DNA from 4 places in the Fodinibacter luteus genome. Region 4 is predicted to be linked to each of the others. Evidence: predicted binding sites of a transcription regulator. Region 4 holds the regulator's gene; each other region holds the start of a gene.
What was found. Region 4 encodes LexA, which represses DNA repair genes until DNA is damaged. Its sites were predicted from a motif close to TCGAACANNTGTTCGA; they were not measured.
Positions count from the first base shown of each region.

Region 1: the regulator LexA is predicted to act here: its motif matches at 2,404-2,419, upstream of ABD899_RS10035 (DUF6504 family protein).
Region 2: the regulator LexA is predicted to act here: its motif matches at 2,070-2,085, upstream of ABD899_RS12210 (HNH endonuclease signature motif containing protein).
Region 3: the regulator LexA is predicted to act here: its motif matches at 2,041-2,056, upstream of ABD899_RS13290 (HNH endonuclease signature motif containing protein).

Region 1 covers NZ_BAABGM010000013.1:76,251-80,458, forward strand. Annotated here, with positions in the region: gene ABD899_RS10025 (DNA polymerase III subunit alpha) at 1-1,549, opposite strand, end outside; gene ABD899_RS10030 (SAV_6107 family HEPN domain-containing protein) at 1,557-1,988, opposite strand; gene ABD899_RS10035 (DUF6504 family protein) at 2,048-2,326, opposite strand; gene ABD899_RS10040 (YbaK/EbsC family protein) at 2,489-3,013, shown strand; gene ABD899_RS10045 (hypothetical protein) at 3,062-3,226, opposite strand; gene metF (methylenetetrahydrofolate reductase [NAD(P)H]) at 3,223-4,134, opposite strand.
Region 2 covers NZ_BAABGM010000015.1:66,995-71,202, reverse strand. Annotated here, with positions in the region: gene ABD899_RS12210 (HNH endonuclease signature motif containing protein) at 1-2,018, opposite strand, end outside; gene ileS (isoleucine--tRNA ligase) at 2,541-4,208, shown strand, end outside.
Region 3 covers NZ_BAABGM010000015.1:317,438-321,645, forward strand. Annotated here, with positions in the region: gene ABD899_RS13280 (Trm112 family protein) at 1-103, opposite strand, end outside; gene ABD899_RS13285 (phosphohexomutase domain-containing protein) at 280-1,923, opposite strand; gene ABD899_RS13290 (HNH endonuclease signature motif containing protein) at 2,070-3,755, shown strand.
Region 4 covers NZ_BAABGM010000007.1:186,180-190,387, reverse strand. Annotated here, with positions in the region: gene ABD899_RS05855 (class F sortase) at 1-310, opposite strand, end outside; gene ABD899_RS05850 (hypothetical protein) at 310-936, opposite strand; gene ABD899_RS05845 (LysM peptidoglycan-binding domain-containing protein) at 1,274-1,654, opposite strand; gene lexA (transcriptional repressor LexA) at 1,904-2,626, shown strand; gene ABD899_RS05835 (DUF4259 domain-containing protein) at 2,674-3,099, opposite strand; gene ABD899_RS05830 (GNAT family N-acetyltransferase) at 3,154-3,693, opposite strand; gene ABD899_RS05825 (NAD-dependent protein deacetylase) at 3,714-4,208, opposite strand, start outside.

The DNA.
Region 1 (4,208 bases), on a different contig from region 4:
TGTAGGTGTCCATCATCGACACGCAGGTGACCCGCTCACCGCCGAAGCGGGCAAGGACGGCCTCGTAGATCTCGGTGCGGCGGGCCGACTCGACGTCGACGTCGATGTCGGGCAGCTCGGCGCGCAACGGGGAGCAGAACCGCTCCATGAGCAGCCGGTGGCGGATCGGGTCGACCCCGCTGATGCCGAGGAGGTGGTTGACGAGGCTGCCGGCCCCCGACCCGCGGGCCGCGACCCGCACCCCGCGGGCCCGGATGAGGTCGGTGACCTCGGCGACGGTGAGGAAGTAGGTGGGGTAGCCCAGGGTCTCGACGACCGCGAGCTCCGCGTCGAGCCGGTCGAGGACGACCTGCTGCTCGGTCTCGCTCGCACCGGGGTAGCGCCGGCCGACCGCCGCCCGGCAGCGCTGGGCGAGCACGGCCATCGGGTCGGTGCCGGGCTCGATGCCGAGCACCTGCGCCTCGGGGAGGTGGACCGCGCCGATGCCGAGGTCGTGGCGGGCCTGCTGGGTGCACTCGTCGGCGACGAGGGCCGTCATCGCGACGAGCCGGTCGGCGCGCGAGCGGTCGCCCCCGGTGACCTCGAGGGCGCTCGCGTGCATCGCCGCGGTGCTCGCGAGGTGCCCGGCGTCGGTGACCCGGTCGAGGTGGCGCGAGTCGAGGACGACGAGGCGCCGGGAGGCGTCGAGCAGGTCGACGGTGCGCACCTGCTCGGGGTCGACGTGGCGGACCGCGGCGGTGAGCACCGCGGGGATGCCGGCCGCGTCGGCGAGGCCGAGCAGGTGCGCCGCGTGCGACCGGCATCCGGGTGTGCCCTCGGGCCCGCCGTGGAGGACGACCTCGACGGCGAGGGCGTCGCGCGGCAGGAGGGCTCGCCACGTGGCGAGCAGGTCGCGGGCCCGGTCGCGGCGTCCGGCGAGCACGGCCCGCCCGACGTCGGAGTCCGGGCCGAGCAGCACGAGGAGCCGGCCCGGGCCACCGACCGTCGCGACCTCGTGCGACGTACGCACGGTTCTCACCGGGTGGGGGGTGCGAGAACCGTGTGAAGACCGCACGACGTCGGAGCCGACGGGGTGGGACCAGCGGGCGAGCAGGTCGGCGGTCGTCACGGGCACCCCTCGCTCCCCGCGCAGGTGGGTCTCGGTGACGAGGCGGCACAACGCCGCCCACCCGGCCCCGGGGGCGACACCCGCGCCCCGGCCACGGGCGAGCACGGTGACCCTCGGACGCCGGGGGTCGACGATCGCGCCACCGCGCACCGGGGTGCGCGGGCGCTGGGGCGAGCGCCCCGCACCCGGTGAGCCCCCGGCATCCGCCGCGCCGACCGCGAGCGGCTCGACGGCGAGGTCGACCCCGAGGACCGGGGCGATCCCCGCGCGGCCGCACGCGGTGGCGAACCGCACCGCGCCGTAGAGCCCGTCGCGGTCGGTGAGGGCCAGGGCGCCCTGGCCGTGGGCGGCGGCCCGCTCGACGAGGTCCTCGGGCATCGACGCGCCGTAGCGCATCGAGAACCCCGAGGCGACGTGCAGGTGGGCGAACGCGGGCACCAGCGCGCCCTCAGGCGGAGCGGACCGGGACGAGGCGCCGCGGCCGGTGCGCGAGCGGCACCCCGAGGCGGTCGGCCGCGAGGTCAACGAAGGTCTCGGCGTCGCGCAGCAGGTCGTCGGCCTCGCGGGCGGTGACCCGCACGAGCCCGGTCTCGACGCCCACCCGCTGCCCGGTCACGGCAGCGAAGCGGTGCGCCCACTCGGTGAGCTCGGGGACGAGCCGCGCGGTGAGCGCCCAGACGTCGTGGGGGCCGTCGCCACCCGCGGCCAGACCGGCGCCGGGGTGGCTCGCCGAGCGGGCGGCGACGAGGGCGGCACCGGCCCGCAGCGCGGCGAGCGAGGCCGCGAGGTAGCGCGCGGAGGCGGCGGAGGCGGCGTACCCGCTCGTCAGCGACTCCCGGGAACGGTCGAGGAGGTCGAGGGTGGTCGCGGCGTGGCTCATGGGGTCTCCTCGGTCGGGGTTCGTCGTCGGGTTCGTCGGGTCGGGGCTCGTCGGTCGGGTCAGTCGTGGGCGCGCAGGAGCAGCCAGCGGTCGTCGTCGCGGCCGAGGTCGAAGACGCCGGCGGTGCCCGACGGCGGGCGGGCCTCGACCCGCCAGACCCGGCGCTGGGGGCTCGGCAGCCCCGGCACGGTGGGGTGGTCACCGACCTCGCGCCACCACGCCCGGCGCTCCTGCCACGAGGCGAGCACCGCGCACACCGTGTAGCGGCGACCGCGCCAGACGAAGTCACGGGGCCCGTCGTCACCCCGGACCGCCACCTGCTCGTCGTGACGACGCACCACGGGACCCTCCGGACCGCTGCCGGGCACCACCCGGGACGCGGCTGCCCGGACGGTCACCGGGACCTTCCCGGTGATCGAACACCTGTTCGACACAGACCACCATAACCCCACCCCCCGACATCGGGTCAAGCCGTCCCCGGGGGTCACTACGCTGACGTCATGACCCCCGAACCGGGCGACCCGGTCCCCCTGCGCGACCTGTCCGGCCACCCGGGCGTGCGGGCGGTCCTGGACACCCTGGCGCTGCACCACATCACCCCGGAGGTGCGCCACCTCCCGGATGCCGTGCGCACGGCCAGGGCGGCCGCCGAGGCCCTCGGGACCTCCCCCGCCGAGATCGCGAACAGCCTCGTCTTCGTCGCGACGACCCACGAGGGCGAGCGGCAGCCCCTCCTCGTCCTCGCCTCCGGCGGGCACCGGGTCGACGTCGACAAGGTGGCCGACCTCGTCGGGCTCGCGTCGGTCGAGCAGGCCGACCCCGAGTTCGTGCGCCGCCACACGGGGTTCGCCATCGGCGGGGTCGCCCCGGTCGGCCACCCCCGGCCGATCCACACCATCATCGACGTCACCCTCGGGCGCTACGACACGGTGTGGGCGGCGGCGGGGCACAGCCACTCCGTGTTCGCGACGACCTACGACGAGCTCATCCGGATCACCGGTGGGCACCCGATGGACGTCGCCTGACCGACCCCGGTCGCCCGGTCCACCGCACCGCTCGACCGCCGAGCGCGCTCAGCCGGATACGCCCCCCGGCCGGGCGAGGTCGTCCACCGAGGCGAGCGGCACGACGCCCGATGCCGCGGCCGACAGCACGGGGTCCCGGTGCTCGGCGGCGACCGGCCGGTCCTCGCCCACGAGGTGGACCAACGTCGCGGCGTCGAGGACGAAGCGGGTCATGGCCCCAGCGCGAGGTGGTCGTGCACCTCGAGCGTGGCCGTCGACCGGTTCATCGTGATGAAGTGGATGCCGGGCGCGCCCTCGTCGAGCATCCGCCGGCCGATCTCGGTCGCGATCTCGACCCCGACCGCGCGCACCGCCGCAGGGTCGTCCTTGACGGCCTCGAGGCGCGCGACGACCGCGGGCGGCAGCGGCGTGCCCATGAGCTCGGACATCCGGTGGATCTGGCGGAGGTTGGTCACCGGCATCAGGCCCGGGGTGATCGGCAGGTCGCGCCGAGCCGCGACCCGGTCGCGCAGCCGCAGGTAGCTGTCGGCGTCGAAGACCATCTGGGTGATCGCGAAGCTCGCCCCGGCATCCGCCTTGCGGACGAGCACGTCGACGTCGTGGTCGAGGTCGGGGCTGGCGGGGTGAACGTCCGGGAAGGCGGCGACACCGACGGTGAAGTCGCCGAGCCCGCGGATGAGCTCGACGAGGTGGTCGGCGTGGTCGAGGCCCTCGGGGTGCGGGGTCCACGCACCGCGCACGTCGCCCGGTGGGTCGCCGCGCAGGGCGAGGATGTTGCGGACCCCCGATGCGGCGTAGGCCCCCACGACGTGGCGCAGCTGGCGCACCGACGCCCCCACGCAGGTGAGGTGCGCCAGCGGGGTCAGCGTCGTCTCGTCGGCGATCCGGCCCGTGACACGCACGGTGCGGTCCTGGGTGGTGCCCCCGGCGCCGTACGTCACCGAGACGAACGCCGGGTGCAGCCGCTCGAGGTGCCGGACGGCGGTCCACAGCTGGGCCTCGGCCTCGTCGTCCCTGGGGGGGAAGAACTCGAAGCTGATCGAGGGCCGCGACTCGGCCAGGCGCGCCGGGATGGACGCGACGAGGTGCGCCGGCCGTCCCCCTCCTCCGTAGTGCGCCATGGCGGTGAGGGTAGTCGAGGGGCCACGCCGTAGGCTCGGCTCACCCAGCATCCGACCACCGCTCCCGTGGGTCG
Region 2 (4,208 bases), on a different contig from region 4:
CGGTCGTCGCGCCAGGGGGAGGGGCGGTCGCGCCAGGGGGAGGGGCGGTCGCGCCAGGGGGATGGGCCGTCGGGCCAGGGGGAGGGACCGTCGGGCCATGGGGAGGGGCGGCGTGGCGGTGCCGTCTCGGCGAGGTGCTCGAGGCGGAACTCGAGGGCGCTGTGCGGCGCGTCCGGCAGGACGGTGCGCGACGTATTGGGGCCGTGGTCGGGCTCCGGCGTCGCAGCTCCGGGGACGACGAGCGAGTGGAGGGCGTCGACCGGCGCACTGGTGCGCACCCGGCCCGTCGGGTCGGTCCACGTCGTCACGCCGTCCGGGGCGAGCACGACCCGCCAGCCGGGTCGCTGCTTGACCCGGTGATGCCGTCTGCAGACGCTCATGAGGTTGTCGGGTGTCGTGCGGCCGTGCGGCCAGGGGCGCACGTGGTCGAGATCGCAGAACCGGGCGGAGACCGAGCACCCCGGGAACCTGCAACGCCGGTCGCGCGTGCGGACGAGCTCGGCCACCCGCGCCGTGGGCCGGTACCGGTCGGCTCCGGCGCCAGCCAGCGCGGCTGCCGCCACCCGGGCGACCACCTCGTCGCCGCCTGTGGGCTCCCGGCGCTGACCGACGGGGCCGGGCCCGAGACCGAGGTCGAGAAGGGCGCCTGTGGTCGGGTGGCAGCCGGCCAGCCGGACCGCACCAGCACCGGCCATCGCGGTCAGCCATCCACGCGGCACGAGGACCGGCTGGTTGCGGTGGGGGCCGGTCACCTCGACGAGGTCCTCGTGCCCGGCGCCGGTGTCGTGCACGTCGCGCGCCTCGGTGGAGGGGTCAGCGGCGATGCGCTTCTCGGGCGCGGGGTCTTCCACGCTGGGCACCTCGGGTGAGCGGTCCGACACGGCGGGCGTCTCGGGTGAGGGATCCGACACGGCGGGCGCATCGGGCGACGGCTCCGGGACGGTGCGCGACCCGGGTGAGCGGTCCGGGACGGTGCGCGCCCTGGACACCGGGTCCGGCACAGCGGGCGCCTCGGGTGGGGGGTCTGGAGCGGCGGGCGCCTCCGGGCGGACTGCGGGAGCCTCGGGTGAGGGATCCGGGACGGCAGGCGGCTCCGGGCCGGGCTCTGCCTCGGAGCCGGGCACTGCCTCGGGGTCGGGGACGGCGCGCTCCTCGGGCTTCGTCTCGGAGCCGGGCACCGCCTCGGCCGGGACGGTCACGATGAGCGTGGTCTCGATGGTGGCGTTCCCGGCCACGAGGTCGGTGAGCGCCTTGGCCCGCGCCCGGCCGATCGTCGAGCACATCCCGTCGGCGACGTACTGCTGCGCGAGCGCGTCGATCGCAGCCCAGGCCTGAGCGGCCTCCTCCGAGGGGAAGGTGCCCTCCCACTTGTCCACCCCGGGCTCCTCGGCCCACCGGCGCAGAGACGACTCGGCCCGCGCGCGCCGCGCCCGCTGGCGCAGCAGGTCGGGGCTGATCTGCTCCAGGGCGCGCCGGCAGCGGCGCCTCAGGTGGGTGCCGTCCTCGGCCTCGAGGTGCTCGTCGAGCGCGGCGACGACCGCGGCACGAACCTCCGCGGGCGCCTCCTCGAGCTCGTCGGCGATGACCGAGGCCCGGTAGGCGTCGAGGCGACCGGCTGCCATGGCTTCGTGAAGGCCGCCGAGCCCGGTCTCGGTGTCGGTGCCCGCGGGGCCGTCCGCGGCCAGTCGCAGTGCCGAGCGCACTCGGCGCTCAGCCCACACCGCGGACACCGAGAGCACGCCCGACACGATGGCCGGCGCGTCGAGGGCGGAGTACCCCAGCGCCCGGTGCGACTCGACCAACGTGCCGTCCTCGAGCAGCTCGGTCTCGATGGCTGCCAGCCGGGCGATCGCAGCGTCCTGGGCCGCGGAGGCGACGTCGACCACGCGCTGGAGCGCGCCCACGGCAGCGGCCCACTCGGCCACCGAGCCCGTGACGGCCGACTCGGTGAACGCATCGGAGAGCGCCGAGACGGCATTCTCGGACGCCGTCTGCACTGCGGCTGGTCCGTCCCCCACGACTGCTCCCCCTCTTTTCCCCGCACCCCGATTCTACCGGCGCAGACGCCATAGCACAAGTGTTCGATAACAGGAATCTCGCTGTGTCGCAGCGATGATCGGCGACCCCGCACCACCTCCCGGCGGATGTCCGGCACCTCGGGGCCTCGGGGCCCCAACTTGCCGGACGCAACGACGGGCACCTCGGGGGCCAGCGGGCCGCACCTGCCGGACGCAACGTGAGGCCCCAACCTGCCGGACGCAACGACGGGTCCAGCGTGGCTATCATGGGCGGCACAGGCGTTCGAGCCGTCATCAGCGGCGAGCCTCCGGAAGAACGGGACGTCCACGGCATCCGTCGGGCGTCCTCACTAGAACCGGACGTCCGGGTCACGTCACGACCTGGTGCAAGAGCGGTCGCCCGAGCGGGCGGCAAGCGAGGTGGTACCGCGGAGGTGCGCGGACGGCATCCGGATGCCGTGCCGTCACCCTTCGTCCTCGTCCCGGCACGACGAGTCGACGAACCGCAGGAGCAGGCACCCCATGACGTACCCGAAGGTCTCCACGACCGGTGACCACACCGGCGCCGCGTTCGGCGTCCCCGCGAGCCCGCGCTTCCCGCAGGTCGAGGACGCCGTCCTCGCGCACTGGGCGTCCGACGGCACCTTCGCCGCCTCCGTCGAGAACCGGCCGGCGGGGGAGGACGGCGCCAACGAGTTCGTCTTCTACGACGGCCCGCCGTTCGCGAACGGCCTGCCGCACTACGGCCACCTGCTCACCGGCTATGTCAAGGACATCGTCCCCCGGTACGAGACGATGCGCGGCCGGCGCGTCGAGCGGCGGTTCGGCTGGGACACCCACGGGCTGCCCGCCGAGCTCGAGGCGATGAGCCAGCTCGGCATCAAGACCAAGGAGGAGATCCTCGAGCTCGGGATCGAGACCTTCAACGCGAAGTGCCGCGACTCGGTCATGAAGTACACGGGGGAGTGGGAGGAGTACGTCACCCGCCAGGCCCGCTGGGTCGACTTCGAGAACGACTACAAGACGCTCAACCCGACCTTCATGGAGTCGGTGCTGTGGGCGTTCAAGACGCTCTACGACAAGGGCCTGGTGTACGAGGGCTTCCGCTGCCTGCCCTACTGCTGGAACGACCAGACGCCGCTGTCGAACCACGAGCTGCGGATGGACGAGGAGGTCTACAAGAACCGGCAGGACCCCGCGGTCACCGTCGGCTACCGGCTCGAGACGGGCGAGCTCGCCCTCATCTGGACCACCACCCCGTGGACTCTCCCGAGCAACCTTGCGATGGCCGTCGGCGAGGACATCGACTACGTCGTCGTCGAGTCCGACGGGCCGACGGGGCGCACCGAGCGGTACGTGCTCGCGGAGGCGCGGCTCGGGGCCTACACCCGGGAGCTCGGCGAGGATGCCGTGGAGCGCGTCGTCGAGCGGCTCACCGGCCGCGACCTGCTCGGGCGCCGCTACACGCCGCCGTTCTCGTACTACGTCGGTCACGCCCGCTCGCACGTCGTGCTGTCCGCCGACTACGTCACGACCGACGACGGCACCGGCATCGTCCACATCGCCCCGGCCTTCGGTGAGGAGGACAAGCAGCTCACCGACCAGCACGGCATCAAGCCCGTCGTGCCCGTCGGCCCCGACGGGAGGTTCACGTACCCCGTCAACGACTACGAGGGCCTGCACGTCTTCGACGCCAACCCGCTCATCATCGAGCACCTCAAGGCGGCGACCCGCGGCGAGGGGGAGCGTGCCTCGGTCAGCGACGGCACCGTGCTCCTGCGGCGCGAGACCTACGACCACTCGTACCCGCACTGCTGGCGCTGCCGCGAGCCCCTCATCTACATGGCGGTGTCCTCGTGGTTCGTCGAGGTCACGAAGTTCAAGGACCGGATGGTCGAGCTCAACCAGGAGATCACCTGGGTCCCGGAGCACGTCAAGGACGGCCAGTTCGGCAAGTGGCTCGAGAACGCCCGCGACTGGTCGATCTCGCGGAACCGGTTCTGGGGCAGCCCGATCCCCGTCTGGCGCTCCGACAGCCCGGAGTACCCGCGGATCGACGTCTACGGCTCGTTCGAGGAGCTCGAGCGCGACTTCGGGCGGCTGCCCCGCAACGAGCACGGCGAGCCCGACCTGCACCGGCCGTTCGTCGACCACCTGACGCGGCCCAACCCCGACGACCCGACGGGCAAC
Region 3 (4,208 bases), on a different contig from region 4:
TGGGGCCGGTGTCGTCACGCAGCTCGCTGCGGCACGCGGGGCAGCGCAGGATCTCGCGGAGCCACGGCTCGATCGGCGCAGCGGGGGTGGCCTGCTCGCTCATGGGGTCCTTCCGAGGGGCTCGCGGTGGTCGCTGCCGATCCTCCCACACGGTGGATCGCCGGCCCTGGGGTGGGCGAGGACGCACGGCATCCACAGCGAGGACCGCAGGCCGGTACGGCATCCGCGGCGAGGACCGCAGGCGGTACGGCATCCGGCCGACGGCCCGGACAGGGCGCCTCAGGCGCGGATGACGGCGAGCACCGCGTCGCGCACCCGCTCCATCGTGGCGGCGTCGGCGGCCTCGACGTTGAGGCGCAGCAGCGGCTCGGTGTTGGAGGCGCGCAGGTTGAGCCACCACATGGGGTCACTGTCGCTGCCACTGCCGGCGTGGGTGAGGGTGAGGCCGTCGAGCTCGTCGGTCGTGACGCCCTGGTCGGCGGCCCAGCCGCGCACGGCGTCGGTGGCGGCACTGGAATCGGTGACGGTCGAGTTGATCTCGCCCGACGCGGCGTACCGGTGCAGGTCGGCCATGACGGTGCTCAGCGGTGCGTCCTGCTCGCCGAGGGCCGCGAGCGTGTGCATCGCCGCGAGCATGCCGGTGTCGGCGAACCAGAAGTCGCGGAAGTAGTAGTGCGCGCTGTGCTCGCCGCCGAACACCGCGTCGTGCCGCGCCATCTCGGCCTTGATGAAGGAGTGGCCCACGCGGGTGCGCACGGCGCGGGCACCGGTGGCGGCGATGACCTCGGGGACCTGCGCGGAGCAGATGACGTTGTGCACGACGGCGACGTCGGATGCCGTGGCACCGGTTGCGACCGCGCGTGCCACCTCGCGACGGGCGATGAGGGCGGTGATCGCGCTGGGGCTCACCGGTTCGCCGCGCTCGTCGACGACGAAGCACCGGTCGGCGTCACCGTCGAAGGCGAGCCCGAGGTCGGCACCGTGCTGTCGGACGGCGTGCTGGAGGTCGACGAGGTTGCGCGGGTCGAGCGGGTTCGCCTCGTGGTTCGGGAAGCTGCCGTCGAGCTCGAAGTAGAGGGGGACGACGTCGAGGGGGAGCTTCTCCAGGCCTGCGGCGGTGCCGAGCACGGCTGGGACGGTGAGGCCCCCCATGCCGTTGCCGGCGTCGACCACGATATTGAGGGGCCGGATGGCGCTGAGGTCGACGAGGCCGCGGAGGAAGGCGGCGTAGTCGCGGAGGAGGTCGCGCTCGATGAGGATGCCGGGGGCGTGGGTTGCGTCGGACGGGACGGCGTCCGCGGCAGGCGAGGCGACGGCATCCGCGGCAGGCGACCCGGCGGCAGCCGAGGCCCGTGACGGGACGGCATCCGCGGCAGGCGACCCCGCGGCATCCGCGAGAGGCGACCCCGCGGCATCCGCGGCGGGGGACGGGACGGCAGCCGGGGCAGGTGACGGGGCGGCAGCCGGGGCAGGTGAGGGGACGGCATCCGTCGCGGCACCGTCGAGGATCTGCTCGGCGAGCCTTCGGACGTCGGCGAGCCCGGTGTCCTGCCCGACCGGGCGGGCGCCGGCGCGGCAGAGCTTGATGCCGTTGTACTCGGCGGGGTTGTGGCTGGCAGTGAACATGGCGCCGGGCAGGTCGAGGGCGCCGCTCGCGTAGTAGAGGCCGTCGGTGCTCGCGAGGCCGATGAGGGTGACGTCGACGCCGCGGCTGCGGGCACCGTCGGCGAAGGCGGCGCTGAGGGCGGGGCTCGAGTCGCGCATGTCGTGCCCGATGACGATGCCGGGTGCCCCCTCCGCGCGCACGACGACCTCTGCGAAGGCGGCGCCCAAGGCGCGGGTGACGCGTTCGTCGAGCTGGTCGGGGACGGTGCCGCGCACGTCGTAGGCCTTGACGACGTCGGCGAGGGAGGTGGCGGTCACGGCAGGTGAGCCTACGGGAGGGTGCGGGCAGGTCGCAGGGATGCCGTGGGGGTCGGGCGTCCTCGCGGTTCTGCTGTCAGCGAACAACCGTAAACAGTGGCAAACTCCGGCTTGTGCTCGTACGTTTGTTCTAATAATCTCCTCTCATGGCCACCGTTATCGCCTTCTCCCCCGACACCGGCACCCTGCCGGTTGTCGCCGGGGTGGCGCGGGTCCACGAGGTGCTCGACGGCGTCGGCACCGGCGCGGTGGGCCACGTGACGGGGCACGACGTCGCCGAGGCCGACCGGGCGATCGCTCGGCTCGAGGCGCTGCGTCTGAGGCTGGTCGCCGCTGCGGACCGGCAGGATGCCGCGTCGCAGGCGGGCATGACCGGCACCCCCGCGTGGCTCGCGTCGCACACGCGCTCGTGGGGCGGGAAGGCCGCGGCGGACGTCTCGCTCGCCACCGCGCTCGAGGAGTCGCTGCCGCTGACCAAGCAGGCCCTCGCCGAGGGTGCCTTGAGCACGGCACACGCGTCGGTCATCGCGTCGGCGGTGTCGCGCATGCCGGAGACGATGACCGAGGAGGAGCGGCACAAGGTGGAGTCGTCGCTCGTGGCGCTGGCGCGGCGGGTCGACCCTGCTCGGCTGCGCCGGGAAGCGCGTCGGGCCCTGGCCGCGGCGGAGCGATCAGCCGAGGAGTCCGCGGCCCACGAGGACGGCGAGCTACGGTCCGAGGAGGCTCGTGCCGAGGCGCGGGTGCGGCTGACGATGCACGACAACCAGGACGGCACGGTCACCGGTCACTTCACGGTCCCGGCGCTGGCGGCGTCGATCCTGCGCAAGGTGATCCAGCAGATGGCCTCTCCTCGGCGGCAGGGGCCGGGCGGTTCGGGCTCCGAGGCGGGTGCCGCCGGCGGGCGGGGCGATGGGTGTTCGAGCGGCGCGTCGTCGTCCGGCGGAGGGTTCGGCGGGGCAGGCTCCGACTCCGAGCCTCAGCCCGCCTCCGACTCTGGCTGTGGCTCTCGCTCCGGCTCCGGGGATGGGAAGGAGCGCTCCTCCGGGGCGGGCTCCGACTCCGAGCCTCAGCCCGCCTCCGACTCTGGCTGTGGCTCTCGCTCCGGCTCCGGCTCCGGCTCCGGGGATGGGAAGGAGCGCCCTTCCGGGGCGGGCTCCGACACCGACGCGGCGTCCGACCTCTTCGATGGCACCGGGGGTGGGCGGGGCGACCTCCCGCCCGAGAGCAGCTCGGCCGGAGCGGCATTCGGGAAGACCGCTCGTCGTGACGGTGCAGCATCCGGGCGCGGTGAGAGCGCCACAGGATGGGGTGGCTTCGACTGGGCCCAGCGACAGGGGCAGGCGTTCGTCGAGCTGCTCGAGCACCTCGACACCGAACGACTCAACGGCAAGGTGGCCGCGACAGTCGTCGTCACCATCGACCACGACCGGCTGATCGAGAGCCTCGGCGCCGCGCACCTCGACACCGGCCATGACCTGTCGGCGAGCGAGGCCCGGCGATTGGCCTGCTCCGCGGGGATCCTGCCCGCGGTGCTGGGTGGGACGTCGTTGCCGCTCGACCTCGGGCGCGTCAACCGGTTCTTCAGTGAGGCACAGCGGGTTGCACTCGCCACGACGTACGAGGAGTGCGCCGCTGAGGGATGCGACCGGCCATATGCCTGGTGCGAGCTGCACCACGAGGACCCGTGGGCGAAGGGCGGCCGCACCGACCTCCACCTCGCCGTGCCCTTGTGCGGCTTCCACCATCGGCGAGCCCACGACCCCCGGTACGAGGCGACGATCCGGACGGGTTCCGACTGCCGCAAGTCCCTCGTGCTGCGCCGACGGCCATGACCCCTCCCCCGCTGCTGACGCACGCCCGCTTCCGACGTCGGCCGAGCCTGGGCGCTCGAGCCGAACGTCCGCGTCTTCGCCATCGTGCCTCGACTTTCGCGCCTCGGCCTTCCGGTGTCGGCCTTCGCGCTCGGGGTCCGGGTGTCGGCCTTCGCGCTCGGATTCCGGGAGTCCGCCTTCGCGCTCGCGGTGCGGCCGTCGGCGGTTCGGGGTGTGGTGTTCGCGCCTCGACGTGCGGGGGTCGGGCGACGCGGGCAAGCGCTCGAGCTCACCTCCGGCGATACGCCTTCGCCCGCTTCGGCGCCCTCCTGGGCCGTGCGGTGCGTCCGGGGCGATCTTCTCTCAGCCCTCGGCGCTGCCGCGCAGCACGCGCAGGTGGCCGCGGCGGACCTCACCGACGACGACAGCGGGCGCCGCGTCCACGGGCTCGGCGCCCTCCTGGGCCGCGCGGTG
Region 4 (4,208 bases):
CGTTCGAGCTCAGGCCTCCTCCCGCCATCCGGTGGTCAAGATCGATGGCGGGGATCTGGATCCGCAGGCCGGCCGCCGAGGGCGGTTTCGACGCCGTGGCCGACGGCTTCGGCGAGGCGCTCGTCGCGGACGTGGTCGGCGTGGGGCTCGGTGTGGTCGTGCCGGGCGTCACCGTCGGCGGGGCTGACGGGGCCAGGGTCGCCGCCGTCGCCGACACCGACTCGCCGTCGCGCTGCATCATCCAGGTGAGCAGCGCGACGGCGAGGACGGTCAGTGCCACGCCCACCGCGAGCAGTGGGCGGCGGTTCATCAGCGGTGGTCGCCCTGACGACGGCGGCTGACGACGATCACACCGGCACCGGCGACAAGCGCCGTGGCCGCAGCGGCGAGACCGAGGCCCGCAGCAGAGCCGCTGTCAGAGACCCGGTCGGTCTCGACAACCGGACCCTTGACCGGGGGCTTGGGCTTCGGCTTGCCCGGGGTCTCCTCCTCGGGCTCCTCAGGCTCCTCCGGCTCGAGCTCGGCGATGCACAGGATGACGTGCGAGTTGTCCTTCTTGTTCGAGTGGGCCAACTTGTCGCCGACCTCAGGCTCGACGACAACCTCACTGGCGTCTTCGCCCCCGCCCGCCTTCACAACCCCCAGGACGTAAGCCAAGTCGGCATCATCCACGTCACCAAAGACCTCGTCGATCTGCTCGTCCGTGAAGAAGTCCTCGATCTCGGGGACGACGAACGGCGTCTCGGGCGAGCCCTCGTTCACGCAGAGCGCGAGAATCCCCTCTTCCTCCAAGAGGTAGTTCTCCCAGAACCAGGTCTTGTTCTCGTCGGGATCCACAGGGGCCGCCGAGGCGGGGGCCGCGAGTGCGATGGGGGCCGCGACGAGCGCGGCGGCACCCACGAGGGGTATGAGGGATTTGATGACGCGACGGTGCACGGGCGAGACCTTTCGGCTTGTGTGTGGCCGGCGAGGCGGCCACACCAGTGGTGTACGTGTGCAGATGTAGGGCAGCCCACGGCGACGTGTCACACCCTTGCGCGCTGAACCCTAGGGCCCCGGCCACCTCGGGGGAAGCACCTGCTCCGTGTTGTGGCCGAACGGACGAGTCACCGGAGGCCGAACGATCCTCAGCCCCCGAGTCCTCGCCGCGCCAGGACAGCACGAAGGGCGCCGCTCCCCTGCACGGGGGCGACGCCCTTCGGCGTTCTGAGTCGGGTCGAGGGACTCAGGACACGGGGCGGCAGGCGCGGACGACCGTCGCGCCGGCCGGTGGTCAGGACCGCGGGATGACGAGCTGTTGGCCGGCGCTGATCTGGGCGGTGCTCAGCTCGTTCGCGAGCTGGATGGCGACGATGCCCTGGCTGATCGGAAGCTCGGGCAGCTCGGCGAGCGCGATCTCGGACAGGGTCTGGCCGGGAGCGACCGTCACCGAGCGGGACGGCTCGGCCGCGCCGGCACCCCGAAGCCCGGTCATCCCGAGGGCCGCGGCGAGCGCGACGGCGAGGACGACGAGCGCCCAGCGGCCGCGACGCGTGAGCCGCAGCGCGCCGGCATCCTGCTCACCACCACCCGGCAGGACGACGAGGTGCGGCCGGCGCCGGACCGGCGACCCGGCATCCACGAGGTCGGTGGGCCCCCATGCGAGTGCGCTCATGCTCTCTCCTCCATCCCGACGGCCACGGCCATCGTCGAACCGGTGTTCGATAGAACGTCTGTACGAGTTGTAGCACGGATGTTCGACCGCTTCAAGACACACCTCGAAGAAATGTTTGAAATGTGTGTACGAGACTCGTACGCTGTCCTCATGCAGGAGATCCTGCCGACGAGCACCGACAGTTGGCCCGACCTGCGCAGACACCCGGTCCCGAGGGGGCCGGGGGCGGATGACACCGAAGGGGTCGACATGGCACGTCCGAGGAACGCCGACATCCACGAGATGCCCGACCGCGGCGACGGCGGGGCACTCACCCACCGCCAGCGCAAGGTCCTCGAGGTGATCCGCAACTCGATCGACCGCCGCGGATACCCCCCGAGCATGCGCGAGATCGGTGAGGCCGTCGGGCTGACCTCCCCGAGCTCGGTCGCCCACCAGCTCTCCGCGCTCGAGCGCAAGGGCTTCCTGCGCCGCGACCCGAACCGGCCGCGCGCCATCGAGGTCATCTCCCCCGACACCGCGAGCGACGAGCCGGGCTACCGGGGCGCCCCCGAGCACGACGACGTCGACGTCACGGGTGTCAACGACGCCCGACCCGAGGCCACCTACGTGCCGGTGCTCGGCCAGATCGCCGCCGGCGTGCCGATCACCGCCGAGGAGGTCGTCGACGACGTCTTCCCGCTGCCCCGCCAGATCGTCGGCGAGGGGTCGCTCTTCCTCCTGCGGGTCGTCGGCGACTCCATGGTCGACGCCGCGATCTGCGACGGCGACTGGGTCGTCGTGCGCCAGCAGCCGACCGCCGACAACGGCGACATCGTCGCGGCGATGCTCGACAACGAGGCGACCGTCAAGACCTTCAAGCGCCGTGACGGCAAGGTGTGGCTGCTCCCCCACAACCCCGCGTTCTCACCGATCGACGGCGACCACGCGACCATCCTCGGCAAGGTCACGGCCGTCCTGCGCCGGATCTGAACCCTGCGCCGATCTGAACCCCGCGCCGGATTGTGACGGCGAGGCCGTCAGTCGTCGCGGTCGCCGAGCCAGGCCAGGGCCCGGCGGCAGGATGCCGTGACGTCGTCCGCGAGCCCGGCCTCGTCCCACAGCTCCCACCACTCGTTGTCCTGCGAGCGCACCGCCCGCCGCAGCACCTGGCGCGACTTCTCGACGAGCTCCTCGTCATCGGTCGGCAGCGGCTGGTTGACGAGCCACGCCGGCAGGTAGGGCTCGCCCCGGGCCGCCTCGGGGTTGACCGACGCGCCGACCGCGGCGGCGCCCGCCACCGCCTCGCACATCTCCGGCGCCTCGACGTACCCCGTGGCGAGGAGGACGACGTCGAGCGCTCCGAGCACCCGGCCGGGGCGCTGCGCCCGCGGCAGGTCCTCGAGCGCGTCGAGGAAGTCGAGGGCGTCGTCGTTCTCGAAGGGTCCGGACCCGGTTGCTCCCATGCTCGCAGCGTACGCGGCGCCGGGTCGCGTCCGGCGCCGGCATCCGAGGAGGGCCTACCGCACCCGCTGCCACCACGCCGTGTCGACCCAGCGGTCGAACTTGCGGCCCACCTCGCGCAGGAGCCCAACCCGCTCGAAGCCGACGGCTGCATGCAGCGCCTCACTCGCGGGATTGGGCTGGGCGATGACGGCGAGACACGTGTGGATGCCGTCGGCGTCGACCCGGCGGAACAGCTCGTCGTACAGCGCCCGCCCGATCCCTCGGCCGTGGGCGTCGGCGTCGAGGTAGACCGACGTCTCGCGGGTGCCGTCGTACGCCGGTCGCGGTCGGTACGTCGCCGCATACGCCATCCCGAGCACCCGGCCGTCCTCCTCCGCCACGACGACGTGGTCGCCGGGCCGCCTCGACGCGACGCGCTCGGCGAACAGCGTCGGCGGCTGCGGGTCGACGTCGAACGTCGCGAGGGTGTGCCGCACCGCGTCGTTGTAGATCTCGGCCATCGCGGGCAGGTCCGCCGCGGTCGCCGTGCGGATGACGACGCCACCGGACGCGACGCCACCGGATGCCGTGCGGCTTCCTACCCCGCGCGTCACCTCCGGACCGGGCCCGGCCATCAGGCGGCGAGGCCGGCGCTGACCACCGCGGCGAGGGTCGGCGCGAGGGGCCCGTCGACGCGCAGGGTCATGAGGTCGTCGCCGCGGGTCGGTCCGCGCGTCACGGCCATGACCGGGATGCCGCGCTTCGCCGCGTGGCGCACGAACCGCAGCCCCGACATGACCGCGAGGGAGGAGCCGAGCACGAGGAGGGCCGGCGCGGCATCCGTGAGGGCGTAGCACGCGTCGACGCGCTCGCGCGGGACGGAGCCGCCGAAGAAGACGACGTCCGGCTTGAGCGTGTGGGCACCGCAGACGGTGCAGCGCGGCAGGTGGAAGCCGGCGACGAGGTCGTCGTCGAGCACGATGTCGCCGTCCGGCCGGATCTGGCTGCTGACCCGGGACCCGTCCGGGGCCTCGCCGCTCGCCAGGGCCTCGAAGCCGGGGTTGGCCTCGGCCATCCGGGCCTGGAGCAGGTCCCGGTCGGAGCGGGTGTCGCAGGTGAGGCAGACGAC